DNA from 2 places in the Streptomyces sp. NBC_00094 genome. Region 1 is predicted to be linked to the other one. Evidence: predicted binding sites of a transcription regulator. Region 1 holds the regulator's gene; the other holds the start of a gene.

The links. The regulator HrcA, encoded in region 1, represses chaperone genes, less so after heat shock. The targets are predictions, from matches to a motif close to TTNGCACTCNGNNNNNCNGAGTGCNAA.
Region 2: the regulator HrcA is predicted to act here: its motif matches at 3,954-3,980, upstream of groL (chaperonin GroEL).

Annotation. Positions count from the first base shown of each region.
Region 1 is NZ_JAPEMB010000001.1:2,673,831-2,682,408, forward strand. It holds gene OG580_RS11510 (16S rRNA (uracil(1498)-N(3))-methyltransferase) at 1-59, opposite strand, end outside; gene OG580_RS11515 (nitronate monooxygenase) at 56-1,138, opposite strand; gene dnaJ (molecular chaperone DnaJ) at 1,312-2,451, opposite strand; gene hrcA (heat-inducible transcriptional repressor HrcA) at 2,452-3,471, opposite strand; gene OG580_RS11530 (MBL fold metallo-hydrolase) at 3,620-4,348, shown strand; gene OG580_RS11535 (DUF3097 domain-containing protein) at 4,359-5,165, shown strand; gene hemW (radical SAM family heme chaperone HemW) at 5,236-6,468, opposite strand; gene OG580_RS11545 (long-chain fatty acid--CoA ligase) at 6,556-8,433, opposite strand.
Region 2 is NZ_JAPEMB010000001.1:4,490,875-4,499,452, forward strand. It holds gene OG580_RS19860 (hypothetical protein) at 1-124, opposite strand, end outside; gene OG580_RS19865 (glucosyl-3-phosphoglycerate synthase) at 163-1,131, opposite strand; SAM riboswitch class I at 1,280-1,424, shown strand; gene thrC (threonine synthase) at 1,418-2,728, shown strand; gene OG580_RS19875 (MoaD/ThiS family protein) at 2,742-3,017, shown strand; gene OG580_RS19880 (cold-shock protein) at 3,451-3,654, shown strand; gene groL (chaperonin GroEL) at 4,147-5,775, shown strand; gene OG580_RS19890 (SRPBCC family protein) at 5,924-6,403, shown strand; gene OG580_RS19895 (GNAT family N-acetyltransferase) at 6,422-7,027, opposite strand; gene OG580_RS19900 (class I SAM-dependent methyltransferase) at 7,063-7,800, opposite strand; gene OG580_RS19905 (FG-GAP-like repeat-containing protein) at 8,175-8,578, shown strand, end outside.

The DNA of each region.
Region 1 (8,578 bases):
TCCAGGAGGAAGCTCCCGGGGCCGGGGACGGTGTCGACGACGAAGACGGGTGCGGTCATGGGGCGCTCCTGTGGGCGAGCTCGGAGAGGGCGGTGTCGAGTTCGGCGGCCAGCACCTCGACCAGCTGCCCGGCGGGGAGTTCACGGGCCAGCCGGTGGCCCTGCCCGGCCCACAGGGCCATGCCCTGGGCGTCGCCCGAGGCGGCGGCGGCCTTGCGGAGCGGGGTGGTGAGGTGGTGGACCTCGGGGTAGGCGGCGGGGGCGTACGGCCCGTGCTCGCGCATGAAGCGGTTGACGAGTCCGCGCGCGGGGCGCCCGGAGAACGCCCGGGTGAACGCGGTCCGGGTGAAGAGCGGGTCGGTCAGGGCCCGCTTGTGCAGGGGGTGCGCGCCCGACTCGGGGCAGCCGAGGAAGGCGGTGCCGAGCTGGGCGGCGTCGGCGCCGGCCGCGAGGGCTGCGGCGATCTGCGTGCCGCGCATGATCCCGCCGGTGGCGACGATCGGCAGGCCGACGCTCTCGCGGACCTCGGTGACGAGGGCGAGGAGGCCGGTCCCGGGGGTGCCGTCGCCCTCCGGGTCGTCGCGGTGCGTGCCCTGGTGGCCGCCGGCCTCGACGCCCTGGACGCAGACGGCGTCGGCACCGGCCCGCTCGGCGGCGAGGGCCTCCTCGGCCGAGGTGACGGTGACGAGCGTGAACGTTCCGGCACGGGCGAAGGCGGCGAGCGTGTCGGCGGCGGGGCAGCCGAAGGTGAAGGAGACGACGCGGACCGGGTCGTCCAGGAGGATGGCCAGTTTGGCCTCGTAGGCGTCGTCGCGGGAGTCGTCGGCCTCGCCGAGCGGGGTCTCGTACCAGGTCGCCTCGCCGGCGAGCTGGTGGCGGTAGACCTCGACGGCGGCGGGGTCGGCGTGCCTGCTGCTCTGGGGCATGAAGACGTTGACGCCGAAGGGGCGCGCGGTGAGCCCGCGTACCTGCTTGATCTCCTGGTACAGGCCTCCGGCCGTCTTGTATCCGCCGGCCAGGAAGCCGAGCGCACCGGCCTCGCAGACGGCTCCGACGAGCTCGGGACAGGAAGCGCCACCCGCCATGGGGGCCTGCACGATCGGGAACCGAAAGAGATCGTTCAGTGCGGTGGTGGACATACGGGCATCGTTTCATGGCCGTGCGGCCGGGCCGAATCGGTACGTCAGGTAACGGAAGCAGGCCCTCCGGAAACGGGAAGGAGCGGGTCGGAACGGGGAAGGAGCGGGTCGGAACGGGAAAGGGGCGGAACGGCTCATCGCCGTCCCGCCCCTCCCCGCATGCTGTCGTCCGGTCAGGTCCGCCCGTTGAAAGCGTCCTTCAGGCGCGAGAACAACCCCTGCTGCCCCGGCTGGAACTGCCCGGTGGGCCGCTCCTCGCCGCGCAGCTTGGCCAGCTCGCGCAGGAGGCGTTCCTGCTCGGCGTCGAGCTTGCCCGGGGTCTGCACCTCGACGTGCACGATCAGGTCGCCCCGGCCGTTGCCCCGCAGGTGCGTGACGCCGCGTCCGTGCAGCGGGACCGACTGGCCGGACTGGGTGCCCGGGCGGATGTCGATCTCCTCGATGCCGTCGAGGGTCTGCAGCGGCACCTTCGTGCCGAGCGCGCCCGCCGTCATCGGGATGGTCACCGTGCAGTGCAGGTCGTCGCCGCGCCGCTGGAACGTGTCGTGCGGCGTCTCGTGGATCTCGACGTACAGGTCACCGGCCGGACCACCGCCGGGGCCGACCTCGCCCTCGCCGGCGAGCTGGATCCGGGTGCCGTTGTCGACACCGGCCGGGATCTTCACGGTGAGCGTGCGGCGGGAGCGGACCCGGCCGTCGCCCGCGCACTCGGGGCACGGGGTCGGGACGACGGTGCCGAAGCCCTGACACTGCGGGCAGGGCCGGGAGGTCATGACCTGGCCCAGGAAGGACCGGGTGACCTGGGAGACCTCGCCACGACCGCGGCACATGTCGCAGGTCTGCGCGGACGTGCCGGGCGCGGCGCCCTCACCCGAACAGGTGGTGCAGACGACGGCCGTGTCGACCTGGATGTCCTTGGTGGTGCCGAAGGCCGCCTCGTTGAGGTCGATCTCCAGGCGGATCATGGCGTCCTGGCCGCGGCGGGTCCGCGAGCGCGGTCCGCGCTGCGAGGCCGTACCGAAGAAGGCGTCCATGATGTCGGAGAAGTTGCCGAAGCCGCCGGCACCGAAGCCGCCCGCGCCGCCTCCGCCGGAGGCCGAGAGCGGGTCGCCGCCGAGGTCGTAGACCTGCTTCTTCTGCGCGTCCGAGAGGACCTCGTACGCGGCGTTGATCTCCTTGAAGCGTTCCTGCGTCTTGGGATCGGGATTGACGTCCGGGTGCAGCTCGCGCGCGAGCCTCCGGAAGGCCTTCTTGATCTCGTCCTGGGAAGCGTCGCGGCGCACGCCGAGTACGGCGTAGTAGTCCGTGGCCACTTACGACTCCGCCAGGATCTGTCCGACGTAACGTGCCACTGCGCGTACCGCTCCCATCGTTCCGGGGTAGTCCATGCGGGTCGGTCCGACCACGCCGAGTTTGGCGACTGCTTCGCCGCCCGAACCGTAGCCGACCGAGACGACCGAGGTGGAGCTCAGCCCCTCGTGGGCGTTCTCGTGCCCGATGCGTACGGTCATGCCCGATTCCTTGGCCTCGCCGAGCAGCTTGAGGAGGACGACCTGCTCCTCCAGGGCTTCCAGGACGGGCCTGATCATCAGGGGAAAGTCAGGTCCGAAGCGGGTGAGGTTGGAGGTGCCGCCGATCATCAGCCGCTCCTCGTGTTCCTCCACGAGCGTTTCGAGGAGGGTCGCCAGCACGGTCGAGACCGTGGCGCGGTCCTCCAGCTCCTCGAAGGACTCGGGAAGGTCCTGCACCAGCTGCGGCACGTCGGCGAACCGGCGGCCGACGACCCGGCTGTTGAGCCGGGCGCGCAGGTCGGCGAGGGAGGTCTCGCCGAAGGGCGCGGGGCAGTCGATGACGCGCTGCTCGACGCGGCCGGTGTCCGTGATGAGCACGAGCATCAGGCGGGCCGAGGCCAGCGAGAGCAGCTCCACGTGCCGGACGGTCGAGCGGGTCAGCGACGGGTACTGGACGACGGCGACCTGCCGGGTCAGCTGCGCGAGCAGCCGTACCGTGCGGCCGACGACGTCGTCGAGGTCGACCGCGCCGTCGAGGAAGTTGTGGATGGCCCGCCGCTCGGGCGTCGACAGCGGCTTGACGCCGGCCAGCCGGTCGACGAAGAGCCGGTAGCCCTTGTCGGTCGGGATGCGGCCGGCGCTGGTGTGGGGCTGGGCGATGTACCCCTCCTCCTCCAGCACGGCCATGTCGTTGCGGACGGTGGCCGGCGAGACGCCGAGCTTGTGGCGCTCGGTGAGCGCCTTGGAGCCGACCGGCTCCTCCGTCCCGACGTAGTCCTGGACGATGGCGCGCAGGACCTCGAGTCTGCGTTCGCTGAGCATTCGTGCGCACCTCCAGCTGTCGTCGTCGTTCCGGTTGCTCCGCTTTTGGCACTCACCGTGTCCGAGTGCCAGCAATCCCCCGGCCAGTGTACGGCGGCGGGCAACGCTCCTGGCAAGGAGGCGGCGGCGCACCGGCTAGCGTCGCCTCATGGATGTCGATTGGGAAGCGTACGGCTGGGAGCGGCTCGGGGTCGGAGTGGGCAGGCGTCGGCTGCCCGGCTGGGACGCCACGGTGGGCCTGGTCGTGGGCGCACGGGCGCTCCTGCTGTACGACACGGGCTCGACGCTCACGGAGGGCGCGGAGCTGCGGACGCAGATCGAGGCGTTGACGGGCGGCCGAAGAGTGACGCACATCGCACTGAGTCACCCGCACTTCGACCACGTCCTCGGCACGGCGGCGTTCGCGGGCGCGGAGGTCTTCGGCGCGGTGGGGGTGGACGAGCTGCTCGGCCGGGAACGGGACCGGGAGGACCTGCGCAGGGACGCCGTCCTGCAAGGCGTCGACGCCCGGGAGGCGGCGGAGGCCGTCGACGTCCTCGTGGCCCCGCGGCACATGGTCTCCGGCGAGTGGACGCTCGACCTGGGCGGCCGCCAGGTGCTCCTGGCGAACGTCGGCCCCGGCCACACGGGCCACGATCTGGTGCTCTGCGTCCCCGGTTCGCGCGAGGTCGTCTTCTGCGGGGACCTGGTGGAGGAGTCGGGTGAGCCGCAGGCCGGCCCGGACGCGATCCCGTCCCGCTGGCCCGACGCGCTGGACCGGCTGCTGGCGCTGGGCGGTGAGGAGGCGGCGTACGTGCCGGGGCACGGCGCGGTGGTGGACGCCACGTTCGTACGACGCCAGCGCGAGGAACTGGCACAGCGCTTCTCCGTCGCATAACGTCGCCCGAATGCGCAGCTACGACCCGGACCTGACGCCCTCTTGGAAGCGCTCGGCACCCGTCCCGGAGGTCCCGGCGGACCACGACCTCGTCGTCGAGGAGGTCACCACGGGCTTCTGCGGGGCGGTGATCCGCTGCGAGGCGGGGACGGTGACGCTGGAGGACCGCTTCGGCAAGCACCGGGTCTTCCCGCTGGAGCCGCGCGGCTTCCTGCTGGAGGGCCGGGTGGTCACCCTGGTCCGCCCGTCCGCCGCCGCACCGGTACGCCCCACCCGTACGGCCTCCGGCTCGGTCGCCGTCCCGGGCGCGCGGGCGCGCGTGGCGCGGGCGGGCCGGATCTACGTGGAGGGCCGGCACGACGCCGAACTCGTCGAACGGGTCTGGGGCGACGACCTCCGGATCGAGGGCGTCGTCGTCGAGTACCTGGAGGGCATCGACGACCTGCCGTCGATCGTCGCGGAGTTCGGTCCGGCACCGGACGCCCGCCTGGGCGTCCTGGTGGACCATCTGGTCCCGGGCTCGAAGGAGTCGCGGATCGCCGCGCACGTGACGTCCCCGGACGTCCTGGTGGTCGGCCACCCGTACATCGACGTCTGGGAGGCGGTGAAGCCGTCCTCGGTGGGCATCAGGGCCTGGCCGAGGGTCCCGCGCGGCCAGGACTGGAAGACGGGCGTCTGCCAGGCCCTGGGCTGGCCCTCGGACAACACCGGCGCGGTATGGCAGGCGATCCTCAAGCGCGTGAACTCCTACAAGGACCTGGAGCCGGTGCTACTGGGCCGCGTGGAAGAACTGATCGACTTCGTGACGGCCCCCTGACGAGCCTCCGCCCCTGCTCCCCCCGCACCCCGACGCGCCGCGACCCCGGCCATGACCCGCCGGACAGGCCCTAGTCCACCAGGTCCCGCACGACCGCGTCCGCGAGCAGTCGCCCCCGCAGTGTCAGGACCGCCCGCCCGGCCTCGTAAGAGGCCGGGTCGAGAAGCTCGTCCGCCAGCGCACGCGCCGACGCCGCAAGCCCCGCCGGCTTGAGGATCGACAGCTCGACGCCGTCCCGGAGCCGCAGCTCCAGCAGGATCCGCTCGACGCGCCGGTCCTCCTCCGAGAGGATCTCCCGCCCCGCGCCCGGCGACTTCCCGGCGGCAAGGGCCGCCGCGTACGTCCCGGGGTGCTTCACGTTCCACCAGCGGACGCCCCCGACGTGCGAGTGCGCCCCGGGCCCCGCGCCCCACCAGTCCGCGCCGCGCCAGTACAGCTCGTTGTGGAGGCAGCGCCCCGCCTCCGAAGTGGCCCAGTTGGACACCTCGTACCAGGAGAAGCCCGCCTTCTCGAAGGCCTCTTCGGCGATCAGATAGCGGTCGGCGTGCACGTCGTCGTCGGTCATCGGCACTTCGCCGCGCCGGATGCGACGCGCCAGCTGCGTCCCCTCCTCGACGATCAGCGCGTAGGCGCTGACGTGGTCGGGCCCCGCGCCGATCGCCGCGTCGAGCGACGCCCGCCAGTCGTCGTCGGTCTCCCCGGGCGTGCCGTAGATGAGGTCCAGGTTGACATGGTCGAAGCCGGCGGCACGCGCCTCGGCGACGCACGCCTCGGGGCGCCCGGGGGTGTGCGTACGGTCGAGGATCTTCAGGACGTGCTGCTTCGCGCTCTGCATGCCGAAGGAGATCCGGTTGAAGCCGCCCTCCCGCAGCTCGGCGAGGTACGCCGGGTTCACCGACTCCGGATTGGCCTCCGTCGTCACCTCGGCGTCGTCCGCGAGCCCGAACTCGTCACGGATCGCCCCCAGCATCCGTACGAGGTCCCCGGCGGCGAGCAGCGTCGGCGTGCCGCCGCCGACGAAGACGGTCCGCACCGGCCTGAGGTCGTCGCCGAGGACCTTCCGGGCGAGCCGGATCTCCTCGACGACCTGCTCGGCGTAGTTGTCCCGGGAGGCGAGCACACCGCCCGTACCGCGCAGCTCGCTCGCCGTGTACGTGTTGAAGTCGCAGTAGCCGCACCGCGTCGCGCAGTACGGCACGTGCAGGTAGAACCCGAGCGGCCGCTCCCCCGCCCCTTCGAAGGCGTGCGGGGGCAGCGCCCCGTCGTCGGGAACGGACTCACCATCGGGCAGTACGGAAGGCATGAGCCCATTGTCCCGTACTGCCCGAGGTAACCGACCTGCCTGTGGACAACCGCGATCCGCGCAGGTCAGGACTGGCGCGCCCTGACGTCAGGACTCGCGCGAGCCCGCGTACATCTCCTCGATGAGCTCCTTGTACTCCCGCTCCACCACCGGCCGCTTCAGCTTCAGCGACGGGGTCAGCTCGCCGTGCTCGATGTCGAGGTCACGCGGCAGCAGGCGGAACTTCTTGATCGTCTGCCAGCGCTGGAGGCCCTCGTTGAGGCGGTCGACGTAGCCCTGGATCAGCTTCTGGGTCTGCGGGGCGGCGACGATCTCCGCGTACGACTTGCCCGCGAGGCCGTGCTCGGCGGCCCAGCCGAGGAGGGAGGGCTCGTCGAGGGCGATCAGCGCGGTGCAGAAGTTCCGGTCGGCGCCGTGGACGAGGATGTTCGAGACGAACGGGCAGACGGCCTTGAACTGGCCCTCGACCTCGGCCGGCGCGATGTACTTGCCGCCGGACGTCTTGATCAGGTCCTTCTTGCGGTCGGTGATCCGGAGGTAGCCGTCGTCGGACAGCTCGCCGATGTCGCCGGTGTGGAACCAGCCGTCGGACTCCAGGACCTCGGACGTCTTCTCCGGCAGGCCGTGGTAGCCCTCCATGATGCCGGGGCCGCGCAGCAGGACCTCGCCGTCGTCGGCGATCCGGACCTCGGTGCCGGGGAGCGGCTTGCCGACGGTGCCGGTGCGGTAGGCCTCGCCCGGGTTGACGAAGGAGGCGGCGGAGGACTCCGTCAGGCCGTAGCCCTCCAGGATGTGGATGCCGGCGCCGGCGAAGAAGTAGCCGATCTCGGGGGCGAGCGCGGCGGAGCCGGAGATGCAGGCGCGGAGGTTGCCGCCGAAGGCCTCGCGGATCTTGCCGTAGACGAGGGCGTCGGCGACCTTGTGCTTGGCGGAGAGGCCGAAGGGCGTGGAGGCGGTGCCCGTACGGCGGAAGTTGTCCTGGCTGACCTTGGCGTAGTCGCGGGCGACCCCGGCCGCCCACTGGAAGATCTTGTACTTGGCGCCGCCGGCGGCACGGGCCTTGGCGGCGACCCCGTTGTAGACCTTCTCGAAGATGCGGGGCACGGCCGCCATGTAGGTCGGCTGGACGACCGGCAGGTTCTCGATGATCTTGTCGACGCGGCCGTCGACGGCGGTGACGTGCCCGACCTCGATCTGGCCCGAGGTGAGGACCTTGCCGAAGACGTGCGCGAGCGGCAGCCACAGGTACTGGACGTCGGCCTGGGTGACGAGACCCGTGGCGGCGATGGCCTTGGCCATGTACGACCAGTTGTCGTGCGGCAGGCGGACGCCCTTGGGGCGGCCGGTGGTGCCTGAGGTGTAGATGAGGGTGGCGAGCTGCGTGGAGGTGATCGCGGCGACCCGCTCCTTGACGGCCTCGGGGTGCTTCTCCAGGTACGCGCGGCCGCGCGCCTCCAGGTCGGCGAGGGAGAGGACCCAGTCGCCGTCGGTCTCCACGCCCTCGGCGTCGACGACGACGACGTGGCGGAGGTCCGGCAGGTCGGCACGGCGCTCGACGGCCTTCGCGAGCTGCGTCGCGTCCTCGGCGATCAGGACCCTGGACTCGGAGTCGGAGAGGATGAACGCCGACTCCTCGGCGTTGGTCTGCGGGTAGACCGTGGTGGTCGCGGCGCCCGCGCACATCACACCGAGGTCGGCCAGGATCCACTCCACCCGGGTGGCGGAGGCGAGGGCGACGCGGTCCTCGGGCTGCAGGCCGAGGTCGACGAGGCCGGCGGCGATCGCGTAGACCCGCTCGGCGGCCTGCCCCCAACTGAGCGACTTCCAGTCGTCCGGACCTGTGCCCGAGGCGGCGGGCACCGGGTACCGGTAGGCCTCCGCGTCGGGGGTCCGCTCGACGCGCTCAAGGAAGAGCGTCGCCACGGAGGGCGGCCGGTTCTCGATCAGGGTCTGTGTGTCGCTCACGACGTCCTCCGGGCGGCGGCGGTGCCTGCTGGCGGTGCGTAACTACGTAACTAACTGGTGAGTAACCTTCGATTCGGGATCAGAGTAAAGGGCCGGGGACCGGCGCGTAAGGGCTTGCAAGACGCCGCTTCATAACGAACGGGTC
Region 2 (8,578 bases), 1.8 Mb from region 1:
GCTTGCCGAAGGGCTCGATGACGTCCGCCGAGGCCGGACCGGCCGCCGTGAACGGGAGCGAGGCCACCGCGAGGCCGACGAGCACCGCCGTCACACCGCCCAGGTGAAGTTGTCTGAAGCGCATAAAAGGGCAATGTAGGCAAAACGGATCATCGGTGGGCGTTACGCCACGCGGCGGCGCGCGTACTCCGTGATATCGGCCATCGGCGGCCGCTCCTCGGTGTCCACCGCGTAGGTCCGGGGGACGAACCCCTCCTCGCCCCGCTCGAACTGGGTCAGCCGCGGCCGTACGAGGTGCCCGCGCGAGAGCCGGAGCTGCGCCGTCCGGTAGATCGCCGCCGCCATCCGGCCCAACGCCCGCTCGTCCTGGTGCCGGTGCTTGCGCACGCCCACGTCCACCTGGGCGAGCGCGTCCAGGCCCACCGTGTGCAGCGCGTCGACGAGCAGCCCCAACTCCACTCCGTAACCGACGGGGAAGGGCAGCCGTTCGAGGAGGGAGCGCCGCGCCGCGTACTCGCCGCCCAGCGGCTGGACGAAGCCGGCCAGCTGCGGCCAGTGCAGATTGAGCAGCGGCCGCGCCACCAGCTCCGTCACCCGACCGCCCTGACCTGGGGTCTTGCCGGAGGCGAGCTCGTCGAGTCCGGTGTCGAAGGGACGGTCGTACGTCGCCTTGACGAAGTCGATGTCGGGATCGGTGAGCAGCGGGCCCACGATCCCCGTCACGAAGTCCGCCGAGAAGTCCCGGAGGTCCGCGTCGACGAAGCACACGACGTCCCCGCTCGTCACCATCAGCGACCGCCACAGGACCTCGCCCTTGCCGGGGACGGCCGGTATGCGCGGGAGTATCGCGTCCCGCGCGACCACCCGCGCCCCGGCGGCCGCGGCGACCTCCGCCGTACGGTCGGTGGAGCCCGAGTCGACGACCACCAGTTCGTCGACGAGCGGCACCGCCTCCGACATCAGTTCGCGGCGGATGACAGTGACGATGTCCCCGACCGTCGCCTCCTCGTTCAGCGCCGGCAGCACGACGCTGACCTTCGTGTTTCGCTTGGCGGCGAGGATCCGCTCCATCGGCCGGTCAGCCACGGACCAGGACCGCCGGTCCAGCCAGCGCTCCACCTCTTCCAGCACGTGATCTCCATCTCGCGGTACGGACGGCCCGTCCAAGCGCCCAGGCCTTCGGTTACAGTCTTGAACAACGCGGATGCCCGATGCACGTCGGGGTGCCGCCCGCGTCGGAGCGCAGGAACGAAGTCCACCGCGCTTCACAATCGAATACCGCTCATCCAGAGGGGCAGAGGGAAACGGCCCGTTGAAGCCCCGGCAACCCTCCAGTCGGTTACTCGTCCTCCAGCGAGGCTCCCGGCTAGGGAAGGTGCCAAATCCGTCTCATGACGAAAAGTTCGTCATGGGAAAGATGAGGAGAAAGGGCCTCGCCTCCATGGCTGTACAGACTGTCGCCTCTGCCACCACCGTCGACCTCGGTCCCGCTTCCGGGCTTTCCTGTCGCGAATGCGGTGAAATCTTCGCACTCGGTCCGATCTTCGCCTGCGAACTCTGTTTCGGACCTCTCGAAGTCGCTTACGACCTCCCCACCGGTGACCCCGAGGCACTGCGCAAGCAGATCGAGGCCGGCCCCGCCAACATCTGGCGCTACGCCCCTCTGCTGCCCGTCCCCGCCGACGTCGCCGAGAAGCCGAACCTGAACCCGGGCTGGACCAAGCTCGTCCAGGCCGACAACCTCGCCCGCGAGATCGGTGTCGCCCCCGGCAAGCTCTTCGTCAAGGACGACTCGGGCAACCCGACCCACTCCTTCAAGGACCGGGTCGTCGCGCAGGCCCTGGAGGCCGCTCGCGCCTTCGGCTTCACCACCCTCTCCTGCTCCTCCACCGGCAACCTGGCCGGCGCCGTCGGCGCCGCGGCCGCCCGCGCCGGCTTCCGCTCCTGCGTGTTCATCCCGCACGACCTGGAGCAGGGCAAGGTCGTCATGGCCGGTGTCTACGGCGGTGACCTCGTCGCCATCGAGGGCAACTACGACGACGTCAACCGCTTCTGCTCGGAGCTCATCGGCGACCCGCTCGGCGAGGGCTGGGGCTTCGTCAACGTGAACCTCCGCCCGTACTACGGCGAGGGCTCCAAGACGCTCGCGTACGAGATCTGCGAGCAGCTCGGCTGGGTCATCCCCGACCAGCTCGTCATCCCGATCGCCTCCGGCTCGCAGCTCACGAAGATCGACAAGGGTCTGCAGGAGCTCATCAAGCTGGGCCTCGTCGAGGACAAGCCGTACAAGATCTTCGGCGCCCAGGCCGAGGGCTGCTCCCCGGTGTCCGTGGCCTTCAAGGCCGGCCACGACGTCGTGCGGCCCCAGAAGCCCAACACCATCGCCAAGTCGCTGGCGATCGGCAACCCGGCCGACGGCCCGTACGTCCTCGACATCGCCCGCCGCACCGGCGGCGCCGTGGAGGACGTGAACGACGAGCAGGTCGTGGACGCGATCAAGCTGCTCGCCCAGACCGAGGGCATCTTCGCCGAGACCGCGGGCGGCGTGACCGTCGGCGTCACGAAGAAGCTCGTCGAGGCGGGTCTGATCGACCCGAACCTCACCACCGTCGTCCTCAACACCGGCGACGGCCTCAAGACCCTGGACGCCGTGGCCGACAGCTCGCAGGCGACCCTCACCATCCGCCCGAGCCTGGACGCGTTCCGCGACGCGGGCCTGGCCCACTGAGAGGTACGAAGACATGGCCGTGAACGTCCGCATCCCCACCATCCTCCGCACCTACACGGGCGGGCAGTCCGAGGTCCAGGCCGAGGGCGCGACCCTCGCCGAGGTCATCGCGGACCTGGAGAAGAACCACACGGGCATCGCCGCCCGCGTCCTGGACGACCAGGGCAAGCTGCGCCGCTTCGTCAACGTGTACGTGAACGACGACGACGTGCGCTTCGAGCAGGGTCTGGAGACGGCCACCCCGGCCGGCGCGGGCGTCTCGATCATCCCGGCCGTCGCCGGAGGCTGACCGTCGGGCGCGGTGCCGGAGGCCGCTGACGCTTCCTGCGCATCTCTTGTCCCGTCTTTCTTGAATTGCCCCTTCCGCGCCATAAAGCGGAAGGGGCAATTCTGCAGGGTTGAGCGGGGTAGAGTTGGGGAAGCCCCCTCTGCTGCTCATGCCGGACGCATATGAGAATGCGTCCCTGTGCGTCAGGAAGCAGCCAAAGTGCCTGCGCGTTGTGTACGTTCTGCGCGTTTTGCCGGGCCCGACTTGCCCCGGAACTCCGGGGATTCTCCCTAATTCCCCTTTCCGCAGTGCCCAGAATTCTCGCCCGAATGACCTGTTGCAGAGGGCAGTTGGGCAGATACATTCAGCGGCGGTCGACGCGTTCCGGCGCAGGGTCTGACCCGGGTCCGCGAAGTGCGGTCCCGCGCAAGGGCCAGTAATAGGGGAGTTAGGCATGGCTCAGGGCACCGTCAAGTGGTTCAACGCGGAGAAGGGCTACGGCTTCATCGCGGTCGACGGTGGTGCGGATGTTTTCGTCCACTACAGCGCGATCCAGATGGATGGCTACCGCAGCCTCGAAGAGGGGCAGCGGGTCGAGTTCGAGATTTCGCAGGGCCAGAAGGGTCCGCAGGCGGACATGGTCAAGCTCGCCGTCTGAGCGCGGCGCGATCGGCCACCGACGCAACGCCGTCGAGGGGCCCGCATCCCTGAGGGGAAGCGGGCCCCTCGCGCGTTCCCCGGCCCGCGCCGGAGCTGCGGGAAGGCCGCTGTCGGAGTTGCTCGAAGGCCCGTGCCGGGTTGCCCGGAGGCCTGTGCCGGAGTCGCCCGAAGTCCTGTGCCGGAGCTGCTCGGAGTGCCGTGCCGGAGCTGCCCGAAGTCCTCTGCCGGAGTCGCCCGAAGTCCCGTGCCGGAGCTGTCCGAAGTCCTCTGCCGGAGCTGCCCGAAACCCGAGAGTCGCTTGCACTCTCCTAGGGCGAGTGCTAATCATTGGCGTTAGCACTCGGAAGGTGAGAGTGCTACGAGGATCGGGCAGACGAGGCCGCCGGCCGGGTGGGGCAAGGAACCACGCGGAGCACCGGAGGCCGTCCGTCGCGGGCGTCGGCGCGGTCCTGGAGCGTTATCCACCCCATGTCCGGGAGGACCACTTCACATGGCCAAGATCATCGCGTTCGACGAGGAGGCCCGGCGCGGTCTCGAGCGCGGCATGAACCAGCTCGCTGACGCCGTCAAGGTCACCCTCGGCCCCAAGGGCCGCAACGTCGTCCTCGAGAAGAAGTGGGGCGCCCCCACGATCACCAACGATGGTGTCTCCATCGCCAAGGAGATCGAGCTCGAGGACCCGTACGAGAAGATCGGCGCCGAGCTGGTCAAGGAAGTCGCCAAGAAGACGGACGACGTCGCCGGCGACGGTACGACCACCGCCACCGTTCTCGCCCAGGCGCTCGTCCGCGAGGGCCTCCGCAACGTCGCCGCCGGTGCCAACCCGATGGCCCTCAAGCGCGGCATCGAGAAGGCCGTCGAGGCCGTCTCCGGTGCGCTCCTCGAGCAGGCGAAGGATGTCGAGACCAAGGAGCAGATCGCTTCCACGGCCTCCATCTCCGCCGCCGACACCCAGATCGGCGAGCTCATCGCCGAGGCGATGGACAAGGTCGGCAAGGAAGGCGTCATCACCGTCGAGGAGTCGCAGACCTTCGGTCTGGAGCTCGAGCTCACCGAGGGCATGCGCTTCGACAAGGGCTACATCTCGGCGTACTTCGCCACCGACATGGAGCGCATGGAGTCGTCGCTCGACGACCCGTACCTCCTGATCGTCAACTCCAAGATCTCCTCGGTGAAGGACCTGCTCCCGCTCCTGGAGAAGGTCATGCAGTCGGGCAAGCCGCTGCTGATCATCGCCGAGGACGTCGAGGGCGAGGCCCTGTCGACCCTGGTCGTCAACAAGATCCGCGGCACCTTCAAGTCCGTCGCGGTCAAGGCCCCGGGCTTCGGCGACCGTCGTAAGGCCATGCTGAACGACATCGCCATCCTCACCGGCGGCACGGTCATCTCCGAGGAGGTCGGCCTCAAGCTGGAGAGCGCGGGCCTCGACCTGCTGGGCCGCGCCCGCAAGGTCGTCATCACCAAGGACGAGACCACCATCGTCGACGGTGCCGGTGACAGCGAGCAGGTCGCCGGTCGCGTGAACCAGATCCGCGCCGAGATCGAGAACTCGGACAGCGACTACGACCGCGAGAAGCTGCAGGAGCGCCTGGCGAAGCTCGCCGGCGGTGTTGCGGTCATCAAGGCCGGCGCCGCGACCGAGGTCGAGCTCAAGGAGCGCAAGCACCGCATCGAGGACGCCGTTCGCAACGCGAAGGCGGCCGTCGAGGAGGGCATCGTCGCCGGTGGCGGCGTGGCGCTGCTCCAGGCTTCCTCGGTCTTCGAGAAGCTCGAGGCCGACCTCTCGGGCGACGAGGCCACGGGCGCGAACATCGTGAAGCTGGCCCTCGAGGCCCCGCTGAAGCAGATCGCGGTCAACGCCGGCCTCGAGGGCGGCGTCGTGGCGGAGAAGGTCCGCAACCTGCCCGTCGGCCACGGCCTGAACGCCGCGACCAACGAGTACGTCGACCTCATCGCCGAGGGCATCATCGACCCGGCGAAGGTCACGCGCTCCGCGCTGCAGAACGCCGCGTCGATCGCCGCGCTGTTCCTCACCACCGAGGCCGTCATCGCCGACAAGCCGGAGAAGGCGTCCGCGCCGGCCGGCGGCGGCATGCCGGGCGGTGACATGGACTTCTGATCCTCCGGGATCGGTGGTTCATCGCTGAACGCGACCGAGGGCGGCACTCCCCAGCAGGGGGGTGCCGCCCTCGGGCGTTTCCGCCGCAGGTGACGTGGGGGAGAGGCGGGGCGATCCTGGAATGGGCCCTTCGTGAAGGGAACGCACCATGGTCACGCTGCTGACGACGCCGGCCGATCGCGAGCTGGTCATCACTCGGACCTTCGACGCCCCGCCGCGCCTGCTCTGGGAAGCCTGGACCCGCCCCGAGCACGTCCGCGCGTGGTACGGGGTCTCCGGGCTGACCACGACGGTCGTCGACATCGATCTCCGGGTGGGCGGCGCCTGGCGGTGGGGCCAGACCGCCCCGGACGGTCAGGAGATCGTCTTCTCCGGTACGTACGAGGAGATCGTCCCGGTCGAGCGGCTCGACTACACGGAGGTCTTCGAGCAGATGCCGGACACGGGCGCGGTCCGGGTCACCCTGACCTTCGACGCGACCCCGGACGGCGGGACGGCCCTGACCAGCGTCTCGGTCTGGCCCTCGAACGAGATTCGGGACCAGGCGCTGGCGGCGGGCATGGAGACGGGCGTACGGGAACAGTACGACCGCCTCGCGGACCACCTGGGATCGCTGGGCGCGAGCTGACAGGTCCCAGGGCAGGCCCTACGCGCGGGCCTCGCGCCACATCGACCAGAGGGCGGGGCCGCCGCCGGGGAGGCTCAGCTCCTCGCGCACGGTGAATCCGAAGTGCGCGTAGAAGGGGAGGTTGTCCTCCTTGGAGGACTCCAGGTAGACGGGCAGGCCCGCCGCGTCGGCCTTGGCGAGGCCCGAGCGCAGCAGGGCGGCGCCGTGGCCCTGGCCCTGGGCGGCGGGGTCGGCGCCGATCACGGCCAGGAACCAGTGCGGCTCCTTCGGCGTGTGCGCGAGGGACGCCCCGACGGCCTCGCCGAACAGTCCGGCGCGGTCGCCGAGGATGGCCATCAGTTCCCGGATGGTCTCCGCGTCGGGAGCGGCCTTGTCCGCGGCCTCCGCCGGCACCCAGAACGCCGCTGCGGCGTCGGTGAGTTCGCAGACGGCGTTGTGGGCGTACTGCCGGGTGAAGAGCGTGCTGAAGTACCGGTTCAGCGCGTGCTCGCGGGAGGCGTCGTCGGGGAAGAAGAAGCGCATCATCGGGTCGTCGCCGAAGGCGCGGGCCAGCGAGCGACTGATCGATTCGGCGTCGGCGATCGCTGCCGTCTTCGGTGTGTTCGTCATCGACATACGGGTCATTCTGACCCTTGATGATCTTGAATGGTGACGCGGGGTCAGCGACGGAAGAGGGCCGTCCAGAGGAAGGACTCCCCGAAGCTCGGCGACGCGGCGGGCTCGTCGCGCATCCGGCGGAGGTCGAGCTCCGTCAGGCCGGCGAAGATCGTGCGCAACTCCGCGTCGGTGTAGGCGAGTCCGCCGTCCAGCTTCCCCTGCCGGTAGAACTCGGCGTCCGGCAGCTCCGAACCCATGCCGCCCTCCCCGGCGGCGAACGCGGTGAGCGCGAAGTGCCCGCCGGGCGCGAGGACCCGGTCGAGGAGCGCGAGGTAGCTGACGCGGCGGTGCGGGGGCAGGTGGTGGAAGCAGCCGGAGTCGTAGACGAGGTCGTACGGGCCGTCCAGGGGTGCGGCGAAGGCGTCGCCGTGCACGAATCGCACGCCCCGCGCACCGGCCTCGCGGGTGCGCTCCTCCGCCCAGCCGATCGCGGTCGCGGAGAGGTCGACGGCGTCCACCTCGTACCCGAGCGACGCGAGGTACAGGCTGTTCCGCCCGGGCCCGCACCCGAGGTCGAGCGCCCGCCCGCCGGCCGGGAGCAGGCCCCGCTCGACGTACGACACCAGGTTCTCGTCCGGCTTCGCGACGAAGAACGGCACCGGCTTGTCCCGGTCGGCGTAGAACCCGTCCCACCAGTCGGCCCCACCCTCGGTCCACCGGTCGGCACCGGGCGCGAACAGCCCGTCGAGCAGGCGCAGTACGTCCTCGACCGTGCGGATGTCACGGTTGTTCAGGTCCATGTGGATCCCCCTCCGAATCGATCTCCAGAATAGAGCCGGGAGCGATAAAAGCCCAGGTCAGAGGCGGTGTGTGGATCTGTTGTGCGAGCCGCGCGCGGGCTCTGGGCGGTGTCGTGGACCCCGGGGACGGATCCCGCCCGCGGACCCCTGCGCGCCCGCTCCCAGGCCCGGGAAGAGGCCTTCCCGGGCTTCGCCGGCGGATGTTTCTGGCGCGGTTGAATCGAGTGAATGTACGATCCAGCTGCCGACAGGGGGGGTCCCGCCGGCCCCCGGCCCGCGCGGTCCACTCCGCCCTGTCCTGCCTGCTCGTCGTGCCACCCTCCCGTGTCGTTCCCGCCTTCAGGCTCCACTCCCGTACGAGGGGACACACGTACTTGTCCGTCCGAAGAGCCGTCGCGCTCGCGCTGAGCGCGGCCCTTGGCATCACCGGCCTGACGGCCACCACCGCACCCGCGGCCACGGCCGCGTCCGCGTCCGACACGCCGTACGACGTCACGATCGCCGCACCGGCGGACCCCGCAGGAACGCCCGACACCCGACTCGTCGGGGCCGGCACCGGTGTCCTGCTGATGCGCGACGGGGAGATCGCTCACCCCTCCTGGCAGAGCCTGGAGGACGGGCGTGTCGCCCACGGTCCGGTGTGCCCCTCCTCCGACCCGATCATCCACGGAGACAGGGTCGCCTGCCTCTCCAGCTTCGGGGACGAGGTCACCGTCCACGACTTCGGGAGCGGCGCCAGCTACTCCTGGGCCATCGGGTCCGAGCAGCGGTCCCCCGA